2 regions of the Shewanella sp. 10N.286.52.A9 genome follow, and region 2 is predicted to be linked to the other one. Evidence: riboswitches for the same ligand, from Rfam matches in the RefSeq annotation. Region 2 holds a riboswitch; the other holds the start of a gene.
What was found. A riboswitch is a leader RNA that binds a small molecule or an ion and turns the genes downstream of it on or off. The one in region 2 is predicted to bind lysine.
Positions count from the first base shown of each region.

Region 1: it holds a riboswitch for lysine, as region 2 does, so the genes downstream of both, AB4128_RS20475 (Na+/H+ antiporter NhaC family protein) here and lysC (lysine-sensitive aspartokinase 3) in region 2, are expected to answer to the same signal.

Region 1 covers NZ_JBFRJQ010000040.1:46,374-57,344, forward strand. Annotated here, with positions in the region: gene AB4128_RS20465 (thymidine kinase) at 82-660, opposite strand; gene AB4128_RS20470 (M3 family metallopeptidase) at 1,071-3,206, shown strand; gene AB4128_RS20475 (Na+/H+ antiporter NhaC family protein) at 3,344-4,900, opposite strand; lysine riboswitch at 4,977-5,197, opposite strand; gene AB4128_RS20480 (electron transfer flavoprotein subunit alpha/FixB family protein) at 5,606-6,529, opposite strand; gene AB4128_RS20485 (electron transfer flavoprotein subunit beta/FixA family protein) at 6,532-7,281, opposite strand; gene AB4128_RS20490 (H-NS family nucleoid-associated regulatory protein) at 7,732-8,136, shown strand; gene rcsF (Rcs stress response system protein RcsF) at 8,275-8,670, shown strand; gene tsaA (tRNA (N6-threonylcarbamoyladenosine(37)-N6)-methyltransferase TrmO) at 8,694-9,431, shown strand; gene AB4128_RS20505 (DapH/DapD/GlmU-related protein) at 9,558-10,172, shown strand; gene AB4128_RS20510 (proline--tRNA ligase) at 10,374-10,971, shown strand, end outside.
Region 2 covers NZ_JBFRJQ010000016.1:23,841-34,811, reverse strand. Annotated here, with positions in the region: gene AB4128_RS13450 (site-2 protease family protein) at 1-1,031, shown strand, start outside; gene AB4128_RS13445 (succinylglutamate desuccinylase/aspartoacylase family protein) at 1,092-2,231, opposite strand; gene lysC (lysine-sensitive aspartokinase 3) at 2,285-3,634, opposite strand; lysine riboswitch at 3,778-3,954, opposite strand; gene AB4128_RS13435 (DUF3293 domain-containing protein) at 4,407-4,841, opposite strand; gene arcA (two-component system response regulator ArcA) at 5,524-6,240, shown strand; gene AB4128_RS13425 (hypothetical protein) at 6,289-6,432, shown strand; gene AB4128_RS13420 (DPP IV N-terminal domain-containing protein) at 6,484-8,754, opposite strand; gene AB4128_RS13415 (class 1 fructose-bisphosphatase) at 8,989-9,981, shown strand; gene AB4128_RS13410 (thioredoxin family protein) at 10,068-10,823, opposite strand; gene AB4128_RS13405 (dicarboxylate/amino acid:cation symporter) at 10,953-10,971, opposite strand, start outside.

The sequences.
Region 1 (10,971 bases), on a different contig from region 2:
TACAAGCTATCTATGTAAGCTATATAAAAAAACAGCGCCTTTAGGCGCTGTTTTTGTATTTCTGGAAATAACCTTTAATGACTAATCCCAGATAAATTCTCTAAAATGCTTACGACACACTGACTCGTAGCTTTCATTACCACCAATAGCAACCTGCTCACCTTCACGCATAGGTTTTCCATTACCATCAAGGCGAACGACCATATTGGCTTTGCGACCACAGTGACAAATGGTTTTTAACTCAACCAATTTATCTGCCCAGGCGAGTAGATATTGACTACCGCTGAACAACTCCCCTTGGAAATCCGTTTTCAGGCCGTAACACAATACTGGGATATCAAGATTATCCACCACATGAGTTAATTGCTTCACTTGTTCTTTACTTAAAAACTGGGACTCATCAATTAAAATGCAGTGTAATTGCTGAGATTCAAGCTCAGCTTCAATCATGGTCGATAAATTATCGTTTGCTCCAAATACTTGAGCATCTGTTTCAATCCCTATTCTAGACGCCACTTTTCCAACACCGTATCTGTCATCAATTGACGCTGTCATAACAAGCGTATTCATGCCACGTTCACGGTAGTTATAAGATGATTGGAGAAGCGAAGTTGATTTGCCGGCATTCATTGCCGAATAATAGAAATAGAGTTGTGCCAAAACAGAAGATCCTTATTGTTATAATCGAGGTTAGTCTACCATTGAATCGATTTAGAGATAAGGCATGTGAGGATTAAATAGCGTGAACTTGCTAGCACTATTCCTTGATGATGAATCCCCTTTATCATCACAGTTAATTTGCTTTCCCTTTTGCTGGTTAACTCGCCCTCCTCCTTATCCGTTTCTCAAGAGAATATCGCAAAAAGCCAAAGCATGACTGATGAAAAGAATGTATTCCAAACAAGCATCTATTAACATAATTTACATTTTGCAATAAATTAGATCACAGTTTTCAAGCTCACTACCAGCACAACATATACAGGCATCACGAAACGACAAAATCTTCATATACGATTAAGAAACAATTGATAAATTGCATAAACAATTATAATTAAGGAAGTAGAAACACAATGCATAAAACAATTGTCGCTGTCGCGATTGCTGCAACATTCGCATTAAGTGGTTGTAGTCATACTCAAACAGAAAACACCACTCAGGGCGCTCAAGTGCAATCTCAAAATCCATTGATGCAAGCAAGCGTACTCCAGTACCAAGCACCTGACTTTAGTCAGCTTAACAATGAGCATTTTCAGCCAGCGCTTGAGCTGGGAATTGAACAGCACCATCAAGAAATTCTCAAAATTGCTGCTAACCCTGCCTCACCGACATTTGAAAATACCATTGTCGCTATGGAAAAGAGCGGTGCATTACTCACTCGCACTTCGAGTATTTTCTATAACTTAACCGGCTCAAACAGCAACCCTGAATTACGTAAAGTACAAGGCATTATGGCGCCGAAGATGGCGGCACATTCAGACAATATTAATTTAAATCCGCAGTTATTCAGCCGTATTCAAGCAATTTATGATACTCGCAATAACAGCTCGTTAACTGCAGAAGAAGTTCGTTTAGTAGAGGTTTATCATCAGCGATTTGTGCTCGCTGGCGCCAAGCTAACTGAAGCGGAAAAACAAAAGATTCGTGAATTAAATGAAGAGCAATCAACACTCACCAATGAGTTTGCACAACGACTGTTAAGACTCAGCAAGGAAATTGCAGTAAAAGTAGACTATGAAGCCCAACTGGCAGGTTTATCACAATCCGCTATTGCAGCAGCAAAAGCAGATGCTGAAGCGGCAGGACTTAAAGGCCAATATCTACTCAATATCACCAATACCACACGCCAACCGGTTTTAGCTCAATTAGATAACCGTGAGCTGCGTCAGCAAGTATGGGAAGCGTCAGCAAATCGTGGCTTAACTGGTGACAACGAAACCGCTTCATTAGTCGCTCGATTAGCGCAGCTTCGTGCTAAAAAAGCCAAACTACTTGGCTTTGACACTTGGTCTGATTACCGTTTAGCCCCGCAGATGGCTAAAACGCCAGAAGCGGTTTACGACATGTTTGGCTCAATGGTGCCGTCTGTGGTGGAAAACACTCAAAAAGAAGCCGCTGATATACAAGCCATGATAGATAAAACTGGCGGTAACTTTACCCTAGCACCATGGGACTGGGCATATTACGCAGAGTTAGTCCGTAAGGAAAAATATGACCTCGACTCAGCGTCTATTAAACCTTACTTTGAGTTCAATCGTGTTTTAGAAGATGGCGTATTCTTTACCCTAGAAGCATTGTACGGTGTTACGTTAAAGCCACGTCCAGACTTACCGGTTTATCACCCAGACGTAAAAGCTTACGAGATGTTTGATGAAGATGGCAGTAGCATGGCTATATTCTATGCAGACTACTTTGCTCGTGAAGGTAAACGTGGTGGTGCGTGGATGAGCTCGTTTGTCGGTCAATCTGAGTTATTAAATCAAAAACCTGTCGTCGTAAATGTCATGAACATTAAAAAGGCGCCAGAAGGCCAGCCAACCTTTGTGAGCTACGATGAAGCGACAACCATGTTCCATGAAATGGGCCACGGTACTCACGGTATGTTCTCTAAAGTGAAATACCCATCTTTAGCAGGTACTGCTGTATCTCGTGATTTCGTTGAATTCCCTTCAACTTTTGAAGAGGACTGGGCTGCGCACCCTAAAGTACTTGCAAACTACGCTAAACACTACGATACAGGCAAACCTATTCCAGACGATTTACTGCAAAAGCTATTAGCTTCTCGAAGCTTTAACCAAGGCTTCGACACCTTAGAATACATGTCAGCTGCGCTGCTTGATCTAGAGTGGCATGCACTGGATGCTGACGCGCCGCTGCAAAATGTTGAAAGCTTTGAAGCTGCTGCGCTTAAAAAACATGGTGTCGACTTACCAGCAGTACCACCTCGTTACCGCTCAACTTACTTTGCTCATGCCTTCCCTGGGGGATATTCAGCTAGCTACTATGCATACATGTGGAGTGAAATTCTTGCTGCTGATGCCTTTGCTTATGTGCAAACTCAAGGTGGGCTGAATCGAGAAATCGGTATGAAGTTTAGAAAAACTATCCGTGAAGTCGGCAATAGCGTGCCGCCAATGGAAGCCTATCAAAACTTTAGAGGCCAAGCCCCTACCACTGACGGCTTGCTTGAGCGCCGTGGCTTAAAGTAACTTAGCTCTGGTTAACGAGCAAAAAAATGCCACTCAATTGAGTGGCATTTTTATTGTTAGATTTTAGCCTAAACTGGGATCTGACTTTAACAAGTCGAGCTCATATTAAGTCACAAACTAAATCCAAGTGCTTAGGACTACTTAGTGGCTATTTTTAGTCCTAAGATTGCTAATACGAACAATACAGAACACGTAATAAAGCCCATCGCAACAGAACCAGAGAAACCAAGCACGGTATAACCCACAATACTGATAACCGCTACGATTATCGCGTAAGGCAATTGTGTCATAACGTGGTCAAGATGGTGACAGCTCGCTCCTGTCGAAGACAAGATAGTGGTATCAGAAATCGGTGAACAATGGTCTCCAAATACCGCACCAGAAAGCACAGCGGCAAGCATTGGTAACATCATAGTGCTATCACTGCCCATCGCCATATCGGCAGCGATTGGTAACATAATACCAAATGTACCCCAGCTAGTGCCGGTTGAAAATGCGGTTAAACCAGCTAATAAAAATAGCACTGCAGGCAGTAATGCAAATGGAATATTACCCGTTGCCAAGCTCGCCATGTATTTACCCGTTTCAAGCTCGCCAATCACTGACGCAATTGTCCAAGCAAATAACAAGATATAAATAGCTGGCAACATTGACTTAGCGCCAACTTTGATTCCAGTAAACATCATGCTGGTGCTAATTTTTTGCTGCATGGTTAATGCAATCGTCACCACTAGACCCACTAATGAGCCGTAAAATAATGATTCGCTGACTTCAGTGTTTTCAAATGCACCTAAAACACTAAATGGTAAACCTTCACCCGCCAGTGCATCAGCACCGGTTGAAACCATAAAGTAAATAGTTGCCGCCACAAGCACAAAAATCGGCAGGAATAACCCCATGATTTTACCTGTATCAGCTTCTGGTAAATCAGCGGTCGCGCCTGGAGGTAACCCTTTGCTTTCGTCAAAGAGTTCGCCTTTTTGCGCATTACGCTCATGTTGGCGCATTGGGCCAATGTCTAAACCAAAGATAGCAACACACAATAAAAGTAATAGCGCAAAAAGGGCATAAAAGTTCATCGGCACCATTTGTAAAAACACGCTTAAATGGCCTGTATCAGCAAACCCATGTGCCGTTAAGATACCGCCAATCAGGGCAATAATGTATGCCCCCCAGCTTGAGACTGGCGAGATAACACAAACTGGCGCAGCAGTTGAATCTAACAAGTAGGCCAGTTTTGCACGTGAAATATGGTAGCGATCAGTAATAGGACGTGCGATTGAGCCAACCACGATACTGTTGAAGTAATCGTCGATAAATACCACACAACCTAAGAACATGGTCATGAGTTTGGCGTCACGTTTATTGCGAATACGTTGGTGTGCCCAATCAGCAAACGCACGTGCTGAACCACTCACGGTAATTAAAGCGGTGATCATCCCCAGCACTACCAAGAAGCCAATAATTTGTAAATTCCAGGCATTGAGTGCGCCGTCATCCCACACTAAACTGGTGACAGTACTCACTAAGTGGCTTGCAGCTCCAGTAAAAGAGAAATCAGTCAGCAATATCACGCCAGCAATAATACCTAAACCTAATGAAAGAAGTACTTTGCGTGTAACTACTGCTAATACAATTGCCACAACAGGAGGCAAAAGAGAGAGTGCCGAATCGGCATAACTTGTTATCATCATTTATATATTTTCTTCGTTGAGTACGAATGGAGGATAACTGATAAGGCAAGACATCGCATAAAGCGAAGACAAGAATCTTTTCAGTAGCACTCCACAGTAATATCGATATCAACATCGATATCCATTGTTTTATCCTCACGGATAAAAATTACTATGACAGTGCAGCCCCTTTCGGAAACTGCCCCAGCAAATGGTATTGATCGTACCGATTCACTTCGGCACCAAATCCTTTCAAATTAAGTTATTGGTATCAACCAACTTAACCATACTGATATTTGATGCGCCTCTACTTATGTATACGACAGTTTAAATGCTTTATAAAAGCTCACTGCCGCGACACAAGACCATACAAACATAAGCACGAGGTTAATTACCAGATAAAACTAGCTTATCTTGTGAGAAATAACATCACAATCAAAAAACAACACAACACGATATCGACACCGTAACGAATTGTTAGCAAGCGAAGAATTATCCATCAATTAACGACAGTGAGATTAATATGCTTAAAAAATCTGATTATTGAATTAATTCAGGTGTATTTATATCGTTCAATAGGTTTAGCAATGATAAAGCTGAAAAACAATGTCATTTAATGCGCACTGACACTAAAACAAACTATCGAATAATCACGCCATAAACTGCGACCCAAAAAAAAGGTTTTTGCCTAAAAGACAAAAACCTTTTTCTACAATCAGTTTATAATTACAAAGATTGAGTTAACTCTGGAATCGCATCAAATAAGTCTGCTTCAAGTCCATAATCAGCCACTTGGAAAATTGGCGCTTCAGGATCTTTATTGATAGCCACAATCACTTTAGAGTCTTTCATACCCGCTAAATGTTGAATAGCGCCAGATATACCGACAGCGATATACAGATCAGGAGCAACAATTTTACCTGTTTGACCGACTTGTAAATCGTTAGGAACATAGCCAGCATCAACAGCGGCACGTGAAGCGCCAACGGCAGCGGTTAGCTTGTCAGCTAATGCTTCTAGAATAGCAAAGTTCTCACCGCTACCCATGCCACGACCACCAGAAACAATCACTCCAGCGCTGCCTAATTCAGGGCGCTCAGATTCTGTGAGAGTTTGCGAAACAAAAACTGTCTTAGCTTCTGCAACAAAATCAACGTTAACCGCTTCAGCATTGCCATCGTTGCCTGCAGCATCAAATGCACTGGTACGAACCGTCATCACTTTTTTGTCATCTAAGCTTTGTACCGTCGCCAATGCAGAACCTGCATAAATAGGACGTACAAATGTGTCAGCACTCACCACATCTACGACTTCAGAAATTTGCGCAACATCTAATAATGCTGCCACACAAGGAAGAGTATCTTTACCTACACTGCTTGCAGCTGCTAGCACGTAATCGTAATCACTGGCGACATTAACAATTAACTTAGAGAGGTTTTCAGCCATTTGCGCTTCATAAGCAGCATTGTCAGCGACAAGGACTTTACTCACACCCGATAGTGCTTGTGCAGAAGCAACCACAGCACCAACATGACTACCAGCAACAAGCACATGGACATCGCCGCCAATTGCAGTTGCTGCACTAACGACTTTGGCCGTGTCTAATTTTAAACTTGCGTTATCGTGTTCTGCTAATACTAAAATAGCCATAATTAGATCACCTTCGCTTCATTTTTTAACTTTTCAACAAGTTCAGCCACCGAACTCACCATGACACCTGCTTGACGTTCTGCAGGTGGCGTCACTTTAATCACATTTTGATGTGCTTTAAGGCTTACACCCAAGTCATCAATAGATAAGGTTTCAAGTGGTTTACGCTTTGCTTTCATAATATTAGGTAATGAAGCATAGCGAGGCTCATTTAAGCGTAAGTCCGCAGTCACCACCGCTGGTAACGGCATTTTTAATGTTTGTAACCCACCATCAACTTCACGAGTCACTTCAGCACTGTCAGCAGTTAATGTTAATTCAGAAGCAAATGTTGCTTGTGGCATATCAGTTAAAGCAGCAAGCATTTGGCCTGTCTGGTTATTGTCGCCATCAATTGATTGCTTACCAAAAATAATCACATCAGCTTGTTCTTTTTCTTGAACCGCTTTTAAAATTTTAGCAATTGATAACGGCACTAAATCTTCATCAGTCGTCACATGAATGGCACGGTCAGCACCCAAAGCCATTGAAGTACGTAACTGCTCTTGTACTGATTTGGCACCAATACTCACCACTACAACTTCTGTGACACTTCCCGCTTCTTTTAGTCTAACGGCTTCTTCTACCGCGATTTCACAAAATGGGTTCAAGGCCATTTTCAAATTAGCAGTATCAACATCTGTGTTATCAGCTTTTACTCTGACTTTCACATTGGCATCGACTACGCGCTTTACAGGCACCAATACTTTCATGGGATTTCCTTCTACACCTTCAATGTATGTGGATGGCACATTGGCTTCAGCCAATGCAATATGGCATAACTTTACGTCCTGTTAACGTTAACGTCAACCAAAGTCAAACACTTGTTTATATAATTTTTAGTTAAGAGACTGCTGATAAATAACTTATATATGCAAATAAAATATTACTTTTAGACTTAATTAACGCTTTTTAATTAAAATTTGCCTATTTAAAGGTTTTTTTATTTGATCCAATCAAATTTACTTTCTATTATTAAGAGCAATTCAAGTAACCGTGCTTTTTTTACTATCTTTTTTTGTTTTAACAATTTAAATAGTCGCATCAATTTACACTCTAGTTTGATAACAATTAACCAATTTAGAGTATTGATAGGTATTATTTAATCATCACAGAATTACTTGAGATACTTATTAATTAAAATCATTAGGATGCACATTGATATGAGTGACTTTTTAGAAATTTTGACACATGGTCGTCGTTTTAAAGCTGCTGTAAAAGAGTTATCACTAGATGAATTACGTGAACTTTCTACTAAGCTTGAAAAAATCATTACAGAAAGAGAAGAAGACGAAAAAGCTGAATTAGAAGCCAATGCTGAGCGTAATGCCCGCATTGCTGAAATATTAGCTCAAATTGAAAATAGCGGTTTATCAATTGAAGATTTAGGTGAAGTAACAGCAAAGCCTGCACCTAAAAAGCGTGCCCCACGCCCTGCTAAATATCAAATTGAAGTTGATGGCGAATTAATTCAATGGACTGGTCAAGGCCGCATGCCAACTGTATTTAAAAACCAAGTAGATAATGGTAAAACAATGGAAGACTTCTTAATTCCAGGTATGGAATAAGTCTTAATCTACGATATGATAAAAAGCTTACTTCGGTAAGCTTTTTTGTTATCTAGGATGAGTAAACAGTATTTCCTCGACGCCATAAGCCATGTAAACTAACCCCTTCGCAGCACACCACTCAATTAGGCCTGTATTATGAATGTTTCTCGTCCAATGATGTCTTTCGCACTAGTATCAAGCTTTTTATTATCAGGCTGCGCAAGTGATTATACTTTTAATAGTAATTTAGACAGTAAAGCCATAGATGAGTATTTCAAGCCAACAAGCGTTGAACTATTTAAAGACGGTGAACGTCCAACTGGCGCATTTGATATTGTTGCCCTAGTTGAAGGCGAGTCTTGCCAAGAAACGGAAACTGGCGTACCCGCTAATGTCGCCGATGCCCGCACACAAGCCCGTAAAAAGGCCAATGAACTGGGTGCTAATGGACTTATCGTTAAGAAGTGTCTATTAACAGAACAACCAACAGAAACTTGCTTTACCCAAGCATTCTGCGTCGGCCAAGCAATTAAAATGCACAATGTGCAATAACCTTTTTACTATATATTTAATTCATGACTACTCATTCTGACCAGCCGTTTCAATCTGATATTGAAGCGGTTGCAATTTGTCGCACGCCATATAAACAAAAGTTTGGTATTCCTAGGCAACCTGGCCTAGTTAATGTCAAAGGCTGGGTTGAGTTAACCCCCAAATTTAACCAACTCGATGCCGTCAGGGGAATTGAACAATATTCACACCTTTGGCTACTTTTTTGTTTTCATGAAAACTTAGCACAAGGCTGGAAAAACACCGTTAGACCTCCTCGACTAGGCGGAAATGAAAAGCTAGGCGTATTTGCTACCCGCTCTACTTTTAGACCAAATGGCATTGGCCAATCTGTAGTTAAATTACATTCAGTTGTTAGACGCAACGGTAAAGTCTGCCTAGAAATATCTGGAATGGATTTATTAGATGGCACACCAATCATTGACATAAAACCCTATATTCCATTTTCTGACGCCATTGATAATGCAACTGGAGGCATTGCTCAATCAGCACCAGAATTAATAGAGGTTCAATATTCATCATTAGCTGAAACACAAGTTTTGGCTCACTCTAAAGCGCTTGATATATCGCATTTACAACAAGTAATTACGGATGTTTTAGCGCAAGACCCGAGGCCTGCATATAAAAAAGCGAAAGTTGATCTTAAAATTTATCAAGTTGCTTTATTTGATATAGATGTATTTTGGCGAGTCAATGATAAAACGATTGAGGTGATTGAAATTAAACCGACTAGCGTATGTTAAAATAAACTTAGCTTTTCGATTAACTATGTCATTTTCACCCATTTTTAGGCGAATTGATTTATCTAACAATGTTTTAAATCTAACGGTCATAATAATAATTTCGTTAACTTAATCTTAGGCTTAATAATGAATAATAAACCTGATTATCAAACTCAGCATAAAAAACGCCTATCTTGGATGCCTTGGCTTTATTTTTCGTTAAAAGAAAAACACTTAGTCTGGGCAAAGCCTTGGCAAGACGAGATCCAACAACATTTAACCCAAGTTGAAACTATTCATATTGGTGAGCACAGTTTTATCGCTCCTGAAGCCAACCTTTTTGCAGAACGTGGACGTGACATTCATATAGGTAACCAATGTATGATTGCAGCTGATGTGTTCCTCCACGGCCCTATTACACTGGGTGATGAGGTCGCGATTAACCACGGCTGTTCATTTGATGGCGGAAAAGTAGGGATCACGATCGGCAATAAGACCCGCATAGCAAATAACGTGACTATTTACGCATTTAATCACGGGATGTCCGTCGATAACCCTATTTACCAACAAGCTGTTACAGCCAAAGGGATCACTATTGGTGATGATGTTTGGATTGGAGCACAAGCTGGTATTGTTGATGGTGTCACTATTGGTAATCAAGCCATTGTAGGTATGGGCAGCATTGTCACCAAAGATGTCCCGGAGTTCGCTATTGTTGCAGGAAACCCTGCTAAAATAATCGGCGATAGGCGCGATAAGTAGTTAAAAAGTGCTGCACAATAACGCCTTGTCGTTCAATTTTCCTTGCTAACATGGCGATGTTAAACCAGCGTCTTATTGGTTTAATTATTTCAATGCCCTTGTTCCATATATTAAAGCCAAGATGTTGTTAATTATCTGGTGACAACATCGTTGCAAGTGCTAAAATGTCGCCCATTAATAGCTACTAAGTGGACATTGGGAATGCGAGTTAGCAATTACCTGCTTTCAACACAAAAAGAAACTCCTGCAAATGCAGAAGTGATCAGTCATCAATTAATGTTACGTGCAGGTTTTATCCGCCGTAATGCATCAGGCCTTTATTCATGGCTGCCCAGCGGATTACGCGTATTGCGTAAAGTTGAGGCGATTGTTCGTGAAGAAATGAATAATGCTGGTGCTGTTGAAATCTTAATGCCCCTAGTTCAGCCTGCCGATTTATGGGCTGAAACTGGTCGCTGGGAAAAATTCGGTCCAGAATTGCTCCGCTTTCAAGATCGCCACAATCGCGACTTCGTATTAGGTCCAACTCATGAAGAAGTCATTACCGACCTTGTACGTAAAGAAGTTAGCTCTTATAAGCAATTACCATTGAACTTATATCAAGTTCAAACAAAATTCCGTGATGAGGTTCGTCCTCGTTTTGGTGTGATGCGTGCTCGTGAGTTCTTGATGAAAGATGCTTACACATTCCATTTAAGCCAAGAGTGTTTAGATAACACCTACGCACAAATGCATAATGCATACAGTAAAATTTTTGAGCGTATGGGGTTAGCTTTCCGTCCTGTTATCGCAGATACAG
Region 2 (10,971 bases):
AAAAATCGGCATCAGCAGATAACCAGGCTTTCAATGTGCACGAATTCGAATTATCGCGCCCCGCTTCAATGGCAGGAGCAACGACTGATGACATTATTACTGAAACCAGTAAAACCATTGTAAAAGTAAGAGTAGAGGCTGATGTCCAGTGGCAGCCTTTTATCATTAACTACACGATTTTGGTTGATAATGACACAGTAGCTCAAGGGCAGAGAAATACTAAAGATATCGAACAACAAGTGCCTGAAGTCGCTCCTGTTAAAACGCAAAAATTCAGTATGATTGGCTTAGCCTCACTTGGGTTCAAGCTATTAAAAAGTGCCAAAGTTGTCAAAGCTATGCTCGCTGCGGCAAGTGTCGCGGCCTATTCATGGCTATTCTCAATTGAATTTGCACTAGCATTAATTGCCTGTCTGGTTGTTCACGAATATGGCCATATTAAAGCCATGAAGCACTTTGGTATGAAAACCAAAGGGATTTACCTTATCCCATTCATGGGCGGTTTAGCTGTCAGTGATGAGCGAATAAATACTCGATGGCAAAATGTCGTCATCTCTATCATGGGGCCAACATTTGGCCTCTTGATGTCAATAGCCTGCATGGTCGCTTATTGGATCACCGGCAATATCTTTTTTGCAGGTTTAGCCAGTTTTAACGCCTTACTAAATCTGTTTAATCTACTGCCAATTTTACCCTTAGATGGCGGCCATATTCTTAAAAGCATCACTTTTTCGATGAACAGCATGGTAGGGTTAATAGCCTGTATCTCTGGAGCGGCAATAGGCGTGTTTATCAGTTATAGCTTGGGGCTAGCTTTATTAGGGTTCTTGTTGCTAATTGGTAGTTTAGAGATTGTATTTGAGTGGAAAACTCGACACCAAAGTCACCTGTTGCCCTTAGATAGGTATGGGCAAATTTTCTCAACGGTTTGGTACTTTTTAACGGTTGGTCTACTTATCGCTATTATTTGGTATTTTGCAGCTTCAGGCGACGAGATGCTGGCTATGCCGCTTGAAATTTTAAAGAGTTAATACTTCAATATGCTATCGCTGGCAGTTTGCAATATCATTGCTAATGCCAGCGACTCACCATTAACTGATCTCAAAAACCTTAGTCATTACCTTATAAAGCTCTGTCCCTTGATGCACAGAAGCTGAGGCAAAATGCAGTACAGGAACGCAATCACAAGGTAAACTGATTGTCGTCATGGCATTCTCTGTTCCGTATTGATCAAGTCGTAAAAGGGTCACTAACGGCTCACCAGCTTTCAAAGGTTGTCCTACCTCTGCGCAATACTCAACTAATCCAGCTTTTGGTGCATGGAATTTTTTATAGTTAGCTAAATCACATCCCCAACGCTTCATTGCTGCAGGTTGCACTTTTTCTGCGATCACACCTCTATGACTTAAGTACGCCAAGATCCCCATCGCATCGAGTTCTGCATCAGCCATATCGACACGCTCTTGACTCGCCAATTCAAGCGTAAACGCCGCTACGGGGACGTCAAAATGTCTCCCTTGACGCGCACAAAAGCGTTGGAGCTGCCACCACGGGTAAAATGCAGCCTCATCCATAGCACCGCCAAACTCATTAGGAATAACCAATGAATAAGGAATTGAGAAATAAGCCGCAGATGCGACATCATACTCTGGGCAATATAGATGTTTTGCAGACTTAGGGCCGGTATGTAAATCCAATACAATATCCGCTTGATGCGCCATCGATTGTAGTGTCACCGCGAGTTGATGCCCCGTGCTAATTCCCCAAGAGTTATTTAAACGTTGCTGACAGCTTTGTGCTAATAACACTCGAAATGCGGCGAACAACTCATTATTTGATAAAGCCTTGTTTGCTTGATACCAATTAGGAATGTCTGCCACTATTGCGGCATGTTCAAAATATTCTCTATTCCAGTTCACTCCCGTAATAGGATCAAATCGCCCAAGAGTAAACTCACCACTTTTTTGATTAATCCCCAATGGGTTAGCTAAAGGAACACAATGTATATCACCTAAGATTTGATGGCCTTCCAATAGCGTCATCAACTGATGAATTACCGCGTTACCTTGCACTTCTGCGCCATGAACATTGGCTTGAATATAGACAGATGGTGCAGCACTATCACTTCCTTTAAACGTATAAATAGGAGCTGTTAGCGCTTGGCCAGTAGCCAATTCACCTAATTGAACTGTAGATACGTGAGCGTTGGAGGTGCGATTCGCTTCTGTCATATATTCTTTAGCCTCATATGTTCCAAGCATTGTTACTTGGTGAACACTTCCTTTTATTCAAATAAATTTTGGTGCAATGAATTGACCACATCTGCCGCTTCAGACTCTGCTACTAATACACATAAGTTATGCGGGCTTGCGCCTTGACAAATCATTCGCACATTGTGCTTTTCTAATACTGAGAAGACACGGCTACAAATCCCTGCTGTTGAGGCAATTTTATTACCAATAATAGCCACTAACGCCAATTTATCTTCAACACGAACTCGACAATGCTGTGATAACTCCTGCAGTAATGACTCACTCAATAACCCCTGACCGCTAGAGTCTGATCCTGTTTTATCGAGCGTTAATGAAACATTCACTTCTGAAGTAGTAATCAGATCAACTGAGATTTTGTGCTTGGCTAATGTCGCAAATGTTTCAGCAAGGAAGCCTTGTGCATGCAACATTTGCAGGCTGTGCAAATTAAGCAGGGTTTGATCACGTCTTAATGCAACTGCACGGTAAACGGGAGCGTTTTCTACTTGATGTCGAATCCAAGTACCGCCTTGTTCTGGCGCTTTACTTGAACCAACAAACACTTGAATTTGTTGACGAACGGCAGGAAGAATCGTCGCAGGATGCAATACTTTAGCACCAAATGTTGCCATTTCAGCGGCTTCATTAAAGCTGATTTCAGGGATTGGTCTAGCATTGGGAGCAAGACGAGGATCGGTTGTATAAATACCTGCTACATCGGTCCAGATTTCTACCGCATCAGCTTTTAAGCCCTCAGCCAACAGTGCTGCTGAATAATCACTACCACCACGGCCAAGAGTAGTGGTGCGCCCTTGGTCATCAGCGCCAATGAAACCTTGCGTAACAATAACTTCATTGGCTAATAGTGGTGCTAAATGCTCAGCACCTAACGATGCTATTTGCTCTATTTGCGGCTCTGCGCGGCCAAAATGGCTGTCTGTACGTAATACTTGTCTGACATCAAATGCACTTGAAGGAGTGCCCTTTTCACGAATAACAGCAGAAAATAGCAATGAGGAACATTGCTCTCCCATTGAAAGTAGTTCATCAATGATTGCTTTACTGCGATCTAATACAAGCGCATCACTGAGCACTGACATACGGCTAAGTAACTTATCAATACCTGCGGCAACATCTTGAGGACGATCGAGCTGATCAACAATGTCATATTGAATTTGGCCAATTTGCGTCAGTAATGCTAAACGACGCTTGTCATTCACATTAGCTTGCGTAAGCTCCACCAATAAATTAGTTACGCCGCTGGATGCACTAACAACAACGACTCGAGTATGTCTGTTCGCTAAGATAATATCGGCGCAGCGGTTCATTGCAGCGTAATCTGCCACAGAGGTTCCACCGAATTTAGCTACAACTAAGCTCATACTGACACCTCCACGCTTGAAGGCTGACATACAAATGCGAATTGACTACTTAGATTAAAAAACATGATTACACTCCGAACTTACTTCGTTCGAAGAGCCTGGTGCAGTGATAACGCACCCTTATAAGAAGGGAAACAGCAATCTTCACCAGAAGCTCTCCACCAATGAATAGGTGACAATCGTTAGGATTCAGCCTAATCGACCGATATGAAATGAAACCAACCATTTGACATACCTCGGCGCTAATCTCCCTCATAAGTGGTTTTAGGAATTGGTTTTCCTCGCACTTACTACCTAGCTAACGCTCCTCTTCTGTTTCTTCCCTCAGGAAGAAATTGAAAAATACCAATAAATAACCACCTAAGTCAATTATGGAATGTAATAAAATTACTAAATAACTGAATACTGAATATACGACATTCACACTCGCTGTCATCACATCAGCTTAGATATTTAAATAGTTAGGATAAAAATAGCTTTATTTACAGACACTAAAGATATGAAAGCAAGCATTAACTTTAACGTAAAATGCTAACAATACAGTATTTAGCTATATTAAATAGACCATAAGGGAAGTTTTAGTTTCAAACTCTGAATAAAGGCATTTTTAGATAGGTCGGCCTTCCATAAGCTATTTCTAGTTCAAATCAATACAGCGCTATTATAAATAACCTTGTCTATAATAAAGTGGGTTTATCAGCAGCCCTAATGCGTTGATATAATAGGTGACTAGCAGTATCAGCTTGACGGAACTGCTTTATCAATCAATAAATTACTCATGAAGATCAGGCAACTCATTAACCACCTGAGTGCGAGTCATAAAATCGCCTATCATCACTTCTTTATCAGGTGCATCGCCACAAGCAACTAATGACAAACGACCTTGATTGACATAATAGATTGCATGCTGTTTAAACTCGCGTCCAAGCTCCAAAGCTTGTTCTTTATCAATAAAGATAGCCCAGCTTTTTTCCATATGAGATAAATCGGGAGCGGCTCCAATAAGCGAACGATATGGACGCTTATATTGTTCGATTTTGGTTTGTAATTGGCGGTCGAGCAAACGGTTTTGACAAGGAGTTAAGATACTCCCTAACGGGTTATGAGCAGTGACGATTGCAAAAGGAATATCATTCGCAAGTCTCTGCGTTAGTAAGAATTGTGTCCCTTGATATTTGTGCCAAAGGCACTCAATTGCATTTTCCATTATTTCATTTTCTCTGTTGAACCCAGTTTACAGTAGCAAACCCTTTATTACAGTGACAGCCCATGTGATACAAGTCACAAGAACCATAATTATATTAACCTGTTAAATCAGCACCTTACCTAAAAAACCAATTTTGTAACAATTCTAGAGAGTAAATTTGTTAACATTTCATTTGTTAACAAATGCCTAAAACGAGTACAATAATCATCACTAGCTAGATTTTGCTACATAACTATTAACAGTGATACAAGCAGTTACATACTTCAGTAGTTTAATTGCTACTAAATTTTCAAGCTTGTACATTTTGTTCTACATTTTAGATGATATAAATATAGAACAATAATTAGTTTGCCAAGGAACTTTAACGAGCAATCTAATCTCATAGTTTTATGAATCATTGTTTTAATAGATCTTTCGACTGATTGTGAGTCAATTAATACTCAGCATACAATCTAAGTATTGATTTTTTATGATCACATTTATGTCACGTATGTCACTTTAATGATGTATTAAGCTGAATGTATATAATGTAGTTAGTCATGAAGCGTGTTTTGTTCAGGGCAGACATAGATAAACACCTATCGTGAAATTGAAAAATTATCGGCACTTTCATAAATAAGCAGTGCCACCGCCCTAGTGCAACATGACTAGAATCGAATTGTTTTTAATTTAGGTAAATAACATGCAAAACCCACACATTCTTATTGTTGAAGATGAAGCTGTAACCCGTAATACTCTGCGCAGTATTTTTGAAGCAGAAGGGTATGTAGTAACTGAAGCAAACGATGGCGCAGAAATGCACACAGCCATGCAGGATAATAAGATTAATCTTGTTGTTATGGATATCAATCTTCCTGGTAAAAACGGTTTATTGTTAGCTCGTGAACTTCGTGAAATCAACAACATCGGTCTTATTTTCTTGACTGGTCGTGATAACGAAGTTGACAAAATTCTTGGTTTAGAAATTGGCGCTGATGACTACATCACTAAGCCATTTAACCCACGCGAATTAACTATCCGTGCTCGTAACTTATTAACTCGTGTTAATAGCACTGGCGCAGAAGTAGAAGAGAAAGGTTCAGTTGAATTCTACCGTTTCAATGGTTGGAGCTTAGAAATCAACAGTCGTTCTCTAGTTAGCCCACAAGGTGAGTCTTACAAGCTACCACGTAGTGAATTCCGTGCAATGCTTCACTTTGTTGAAAACCCAGGCAAAATCTTAACTCGTGCAGACCTGTTAATGAAAATGACTGGCCGTGAGCTTAAGCCACATGACCGTACTGTTGACGTTACTATCCGTCGTATTCGTAAGCACTTCGAAAGCTTACCTGATACGCCAGAAATCATCGCGACTATCCACGGTGAAGGCTATCGTTTTTGCGGTAACTTAGAAGACTAATCACAAATAGTGATACAAAAAAGCCAAGTCAATGACTTGGCTTTTTTTATGACTTTTTATCAGTCACGTTTCTACAATGATCAGCATATGACATCTCGCCAAAGTGCATTTCGCACTTACTTGCTTATCCTTAAACCTAACATCCCTTTAATGGCGACGATTATTGTTGAGCAACTCTATCAAATTCTTTAAACACAATGCCCCCACAATCAAATTGAGGGCAATGAGTACCACTACAGCCATTTACTTCAACTCATTTTCCAAGAAAGCAGCCAATGATTTGTAAAGGTGATTTCTCACTTTCTCACCACGCATTGAATGTTTCGAACCTGGATAATCCATCATCTGAAATAATTTACCTTCGTCCTGCAATACCTTATAAACACGCGTACTGTTTTCAAACAATACATTGTCATCGGCCATGCCGTGATACATCATCAAACCTGATTGATAATTTTTCACATATGGTAAAACGCTCGCTGCATCATACCCTTTTTTATTTTTTTCTGGGTGACCCATGTAACGTTCTGTGTAATGGGTATCATATAAACGCCAATCCGTTACCGGAGCCCCAGAGATTGCCGCTTTAAAATAATCAGGCGCTTTAAACTGCGCCATAAGCGCCATGTACCCGCCATAACTATGGCCATAAATACCAATATTATCACCATCAACAAACGGTAAGCTTCTCAGGTAATCAACCCCGACTTTTTGATCCTCAACTTCCGCATCGCCCATATTTTGATAAATTACATACTCAAATTTTGTGCCGCGATGGGCAGAGCCACGATTATCAAGCTGAAATACTGCAAAGCCTTGTTGAAGTAAATACTGAGTAAAGTAATCCGCCTCACTCCAGCTATTAACGACTAATTGCGCATGTGGACCACCATAAACACGAACCACTACTGGATACTTTTTACTGTCATCAAATGGTACAGGCTTAAATAAGCGATACTGTAATGCTTGGCCATCTTCAGCTTTAAGCTCGCCAAACTCAGGCATTTCCCACAAACCAGCAAAGTCATATAGAGGATGGCTTTTAGTGACTTCGTTTTGTTCAACCCAAGCTAATTGTTCACCCGTTTCATCATGTAAACTCACCTGTGGTGGCTGACTTAAGCTACTAAAATAATCTAAGTACACAGGCTTATTATCTGCAAACACTGCTGAATGCATGCCACTACGAGATGATAACTTCTCAATTTTACCACCAGCTAATGGCACGCGGTATAAATGACGCTCAACCACGCTATCTTTTCGACCAGAGAAATAAACCCAACCTGCTTTTTCATCTACCAGTTCAAGCGCATCCACCACCCAGTCGCCTTGGGTTAGCTGTCTTTGTACCTTGCCATTTAAATCCACGACATAAAGATGATTAAATCCATCTCGCTCAGAGGCCCAAATAAATGAATCTTGTTGTTTTAAAAAATGTAAATCATCATTTAAATTCACCCAAGCTTCACTGAGTTCAGCAACTAAGGTTTTGGCTGCGGCTTTTTTTGTGACATTCACAATACGTAAATCTAATGCTTGCTGATCTCGGCTTTGCCATTGAAAAGACAAATGCTGACTATCTGGTAACCATTTTACTCGTGGTAAATACATGTCTTTTTCACTGCCTAAATCGACCCAAGACACAAGGTTGTCAGATAAATCATCGCTTAATTGAATAACACCAAGCTCAATCTCAACATTGGCTTTTCCAGCATATGGATATCGCTGCTCAGTCAGTTTGATGCCATCTGCATAAATTTCATTTCGAGTCACCAACTCAACGCCTGACTCATCAATGCGAGTAAAGGCAATGGAAGTTTCATCTGGTGACCACCAGTAACCTGTCATGCGCCCCATTTCTTCTTGGGCGACAAATTCAGCCATACCATTTTTTATCGGCCCTTTGCCATCAAAAGTCAGTTGGATGAGTTTTGACGTTTCTAAGGCTAGGACAAAAATATTCTGCTCACGTACAAACGAAACAAAGTTTCCTTTTGGCGATAATCTTGCGTCAGTAGCAAAGCCTTCACCCGTATCCAGTTCTACCGTTTTATTGTCTGCTAAAGTGAAGTAATAAAGCTTACCCGCAGCAGGAATAAGCAAAGATTGACTGTTTTCTGCCCAAAAGTACTCCATGATCCCTTGACCATAAATACGTTGGCGTTCGCGGCGAGCCTTTTCTTCATCCGATAATTCGCCTGACGCTAAATCATCAGCATTAAGCAATATGCTACGTTTAGATGTCTTAATATCCATTTGCCATAAATCAAACAAATATTGGTTATCCTCACGGCTCGCAAGGTAGGTTACTCGACTGCCATCAGGTGACAGCTTTAACCCTCTTGGGCTTGCTCCTGCTAAGGCAGGCGATGCATGAATACGTTCGATGGTGAGTGGGGTAGAATTTCCTGTCATTTTCGTCGCCGCTATTGCTTGTGAAGAAACCAGTGCGCCAGCCAATGCTAACGACATTACCGACACAGCTGACCATGTCGCTTTCCATTTATTTGTCATTGTTATTCCTTGCTGTAAACCGAGGCAAATTTCATTATTTGAATTATTTATTTAACCTAATGCCTACTAGAATTCGTTATTTTGCCTGAGTTTATAACAAATCGGTATCCCGTCCTAACTTGCTCAACTTTTTCACGCTGTATTGTGCGTCAATCTGAGGTATTATCGTTGCCAATAAATTAAAACATTAACCACTGGTTACCGACCTTAACCTCTACTGTCTTAGGAACAAGCATGCAAACTTTGACACAAACCCTTACAAAACAAGCAGTACCCGACTCACTTTCACAACTCATTTTGCGCTTAGCTGACTGTTCGAAAGACATCAGTCAAGCGGTTCGCCACGGCGCACTTGCTGGCGTCTTGGGCGCAACAGAGCAAGAAAATGTTCAAGGTGAAACTCAGAAAAAGCTCGACGTTATCACTAATGACATGCTTAAAGATGCGTTAAAAGCCGAAGGAAACGTGCGTGGACTCGCATCAGAAGAAGAAGATTATGTCGTTGAAGTCAATAAACAAGGCGAATTCCTTGTGTGTTTTGATCCCTTAGATGGTTCATCAAACATTGATATCAATTCGCTTGTTGGCACTATTTTTTCAATCTTGCCAGCACAAGATGGCGAATTAACAGAAGCCAGCTTTTTACAAAATGGTCGTCAGCAACTTGCTGCAGGTTACGTGCTTTATGGACCATCAACCATGATGGCATTAACCACTGGCCAAGGTACTCAGTTATACACCCTAAATCCTGATACCAATGAGTTTTTACTTACTGATGAAGCGGTTAACATCAGTAAAGACACTGCAGAGTTTGCCATCAATATGTCAAACCAGCGCTTTTGGGAAGCACCAATGCAAACTTACATCAGTGAATTATTGCTGGGTAACATTGGCCCTAGAGAAAAGTCATTTAACATGCGCTGGATTGCTGCGATGGTGGGCGATGTTCATCGCGTATTATGTCGTGGCGGTATCTTCATGTACCCAACTGACAATAAAAACCCAGAGAAGCCATACAAGCTGCGTTTAATGTACGAAGCAAACCCTATGGCACTATTAGTAGAACAGGCCGGTGGTAAGGCATCTACTGGCTATGGCGATATCTTAGACATTGAACCAGAAGCGATTCACCAGCGTGTAGCGGTCATCTTAGGTAGTGCCAATGAAGTTGATACTTGCTTGAGCTATCATGGGCTTGATTATAGTAACGAACCAGATATTGCATAATCGTGCACACTTAATAAAAAAACCGCCAATTGGCGGTTTTTTTATTAAGCTATCGACCCAAACTTATACGTTGACTCAACGATTCCCTATTCCCAACTGAATTTACCATATTCAGGAAAAGCCAGCGCTGTTTGCGGGTTAGCTGCCAGCTCTTGCTTCATTACTATAATATCTTTTTGCAACTGCGTTCTGTATTGCCACACTTCTGTCGCAACCGCTTGAAGCTCTTTTGAATCGCCAGCGTTACCATTTCTCACCGCAGCCCATATTAGGCGTAGATAATCAAAACCTTGTTTTAAGTGGGCCACATTAGCATCAATGAACTCATCTAGTTGCGGTGATGTTGGTAATGATTCAACAGGCTGAGTGCCAATGGTTGAGAAAAAATCGATATATTCATCTAACGGAACACTGTCAGCACTTTGCCATTTTGATAAACTTGCCTCATTAAGTAATTGCCCTGTTCTTGGATCAATAACCATTACAGTCGGTGTGCCAAAGTAAGCAGGATAACCATACTTTTGCGGTAAGCTATGCATATCGTCAAAATATGCCACATCGACGAATACGGTTTCAAAACGTGAGATTAAAATAGGCTGCATTGTTTGGTCTGAAAAGTTACCCGCCAGACCTCTGCTGTCATGACACCACTGTGCTCCCATCACAACTAACAATAACTTTCCTTGCTCTAAAGCCTTTGACTGAGCCAACTCAACTCTTTGCAGATCATTATCGTGTGCGATAGATGTATATTGCGGCAATGCTTCAGCATGGTGCTCTGTTGACTGACAGCCCATCAATAACATCAATGGTATTAATAATATTCCAATTGCTAATCTCACTTAACGCTCCCTTTTGGTCAGTGATACTGATTTACCTTATCAGCATATACAAAAAAGGCCTGCAAATGCAGACCCTTATCTAGCTTATTAAAAGAACTAATTCATTTAATAGTGAATCGACTCATCGCATTAAGCTTTTTCAGCTTCT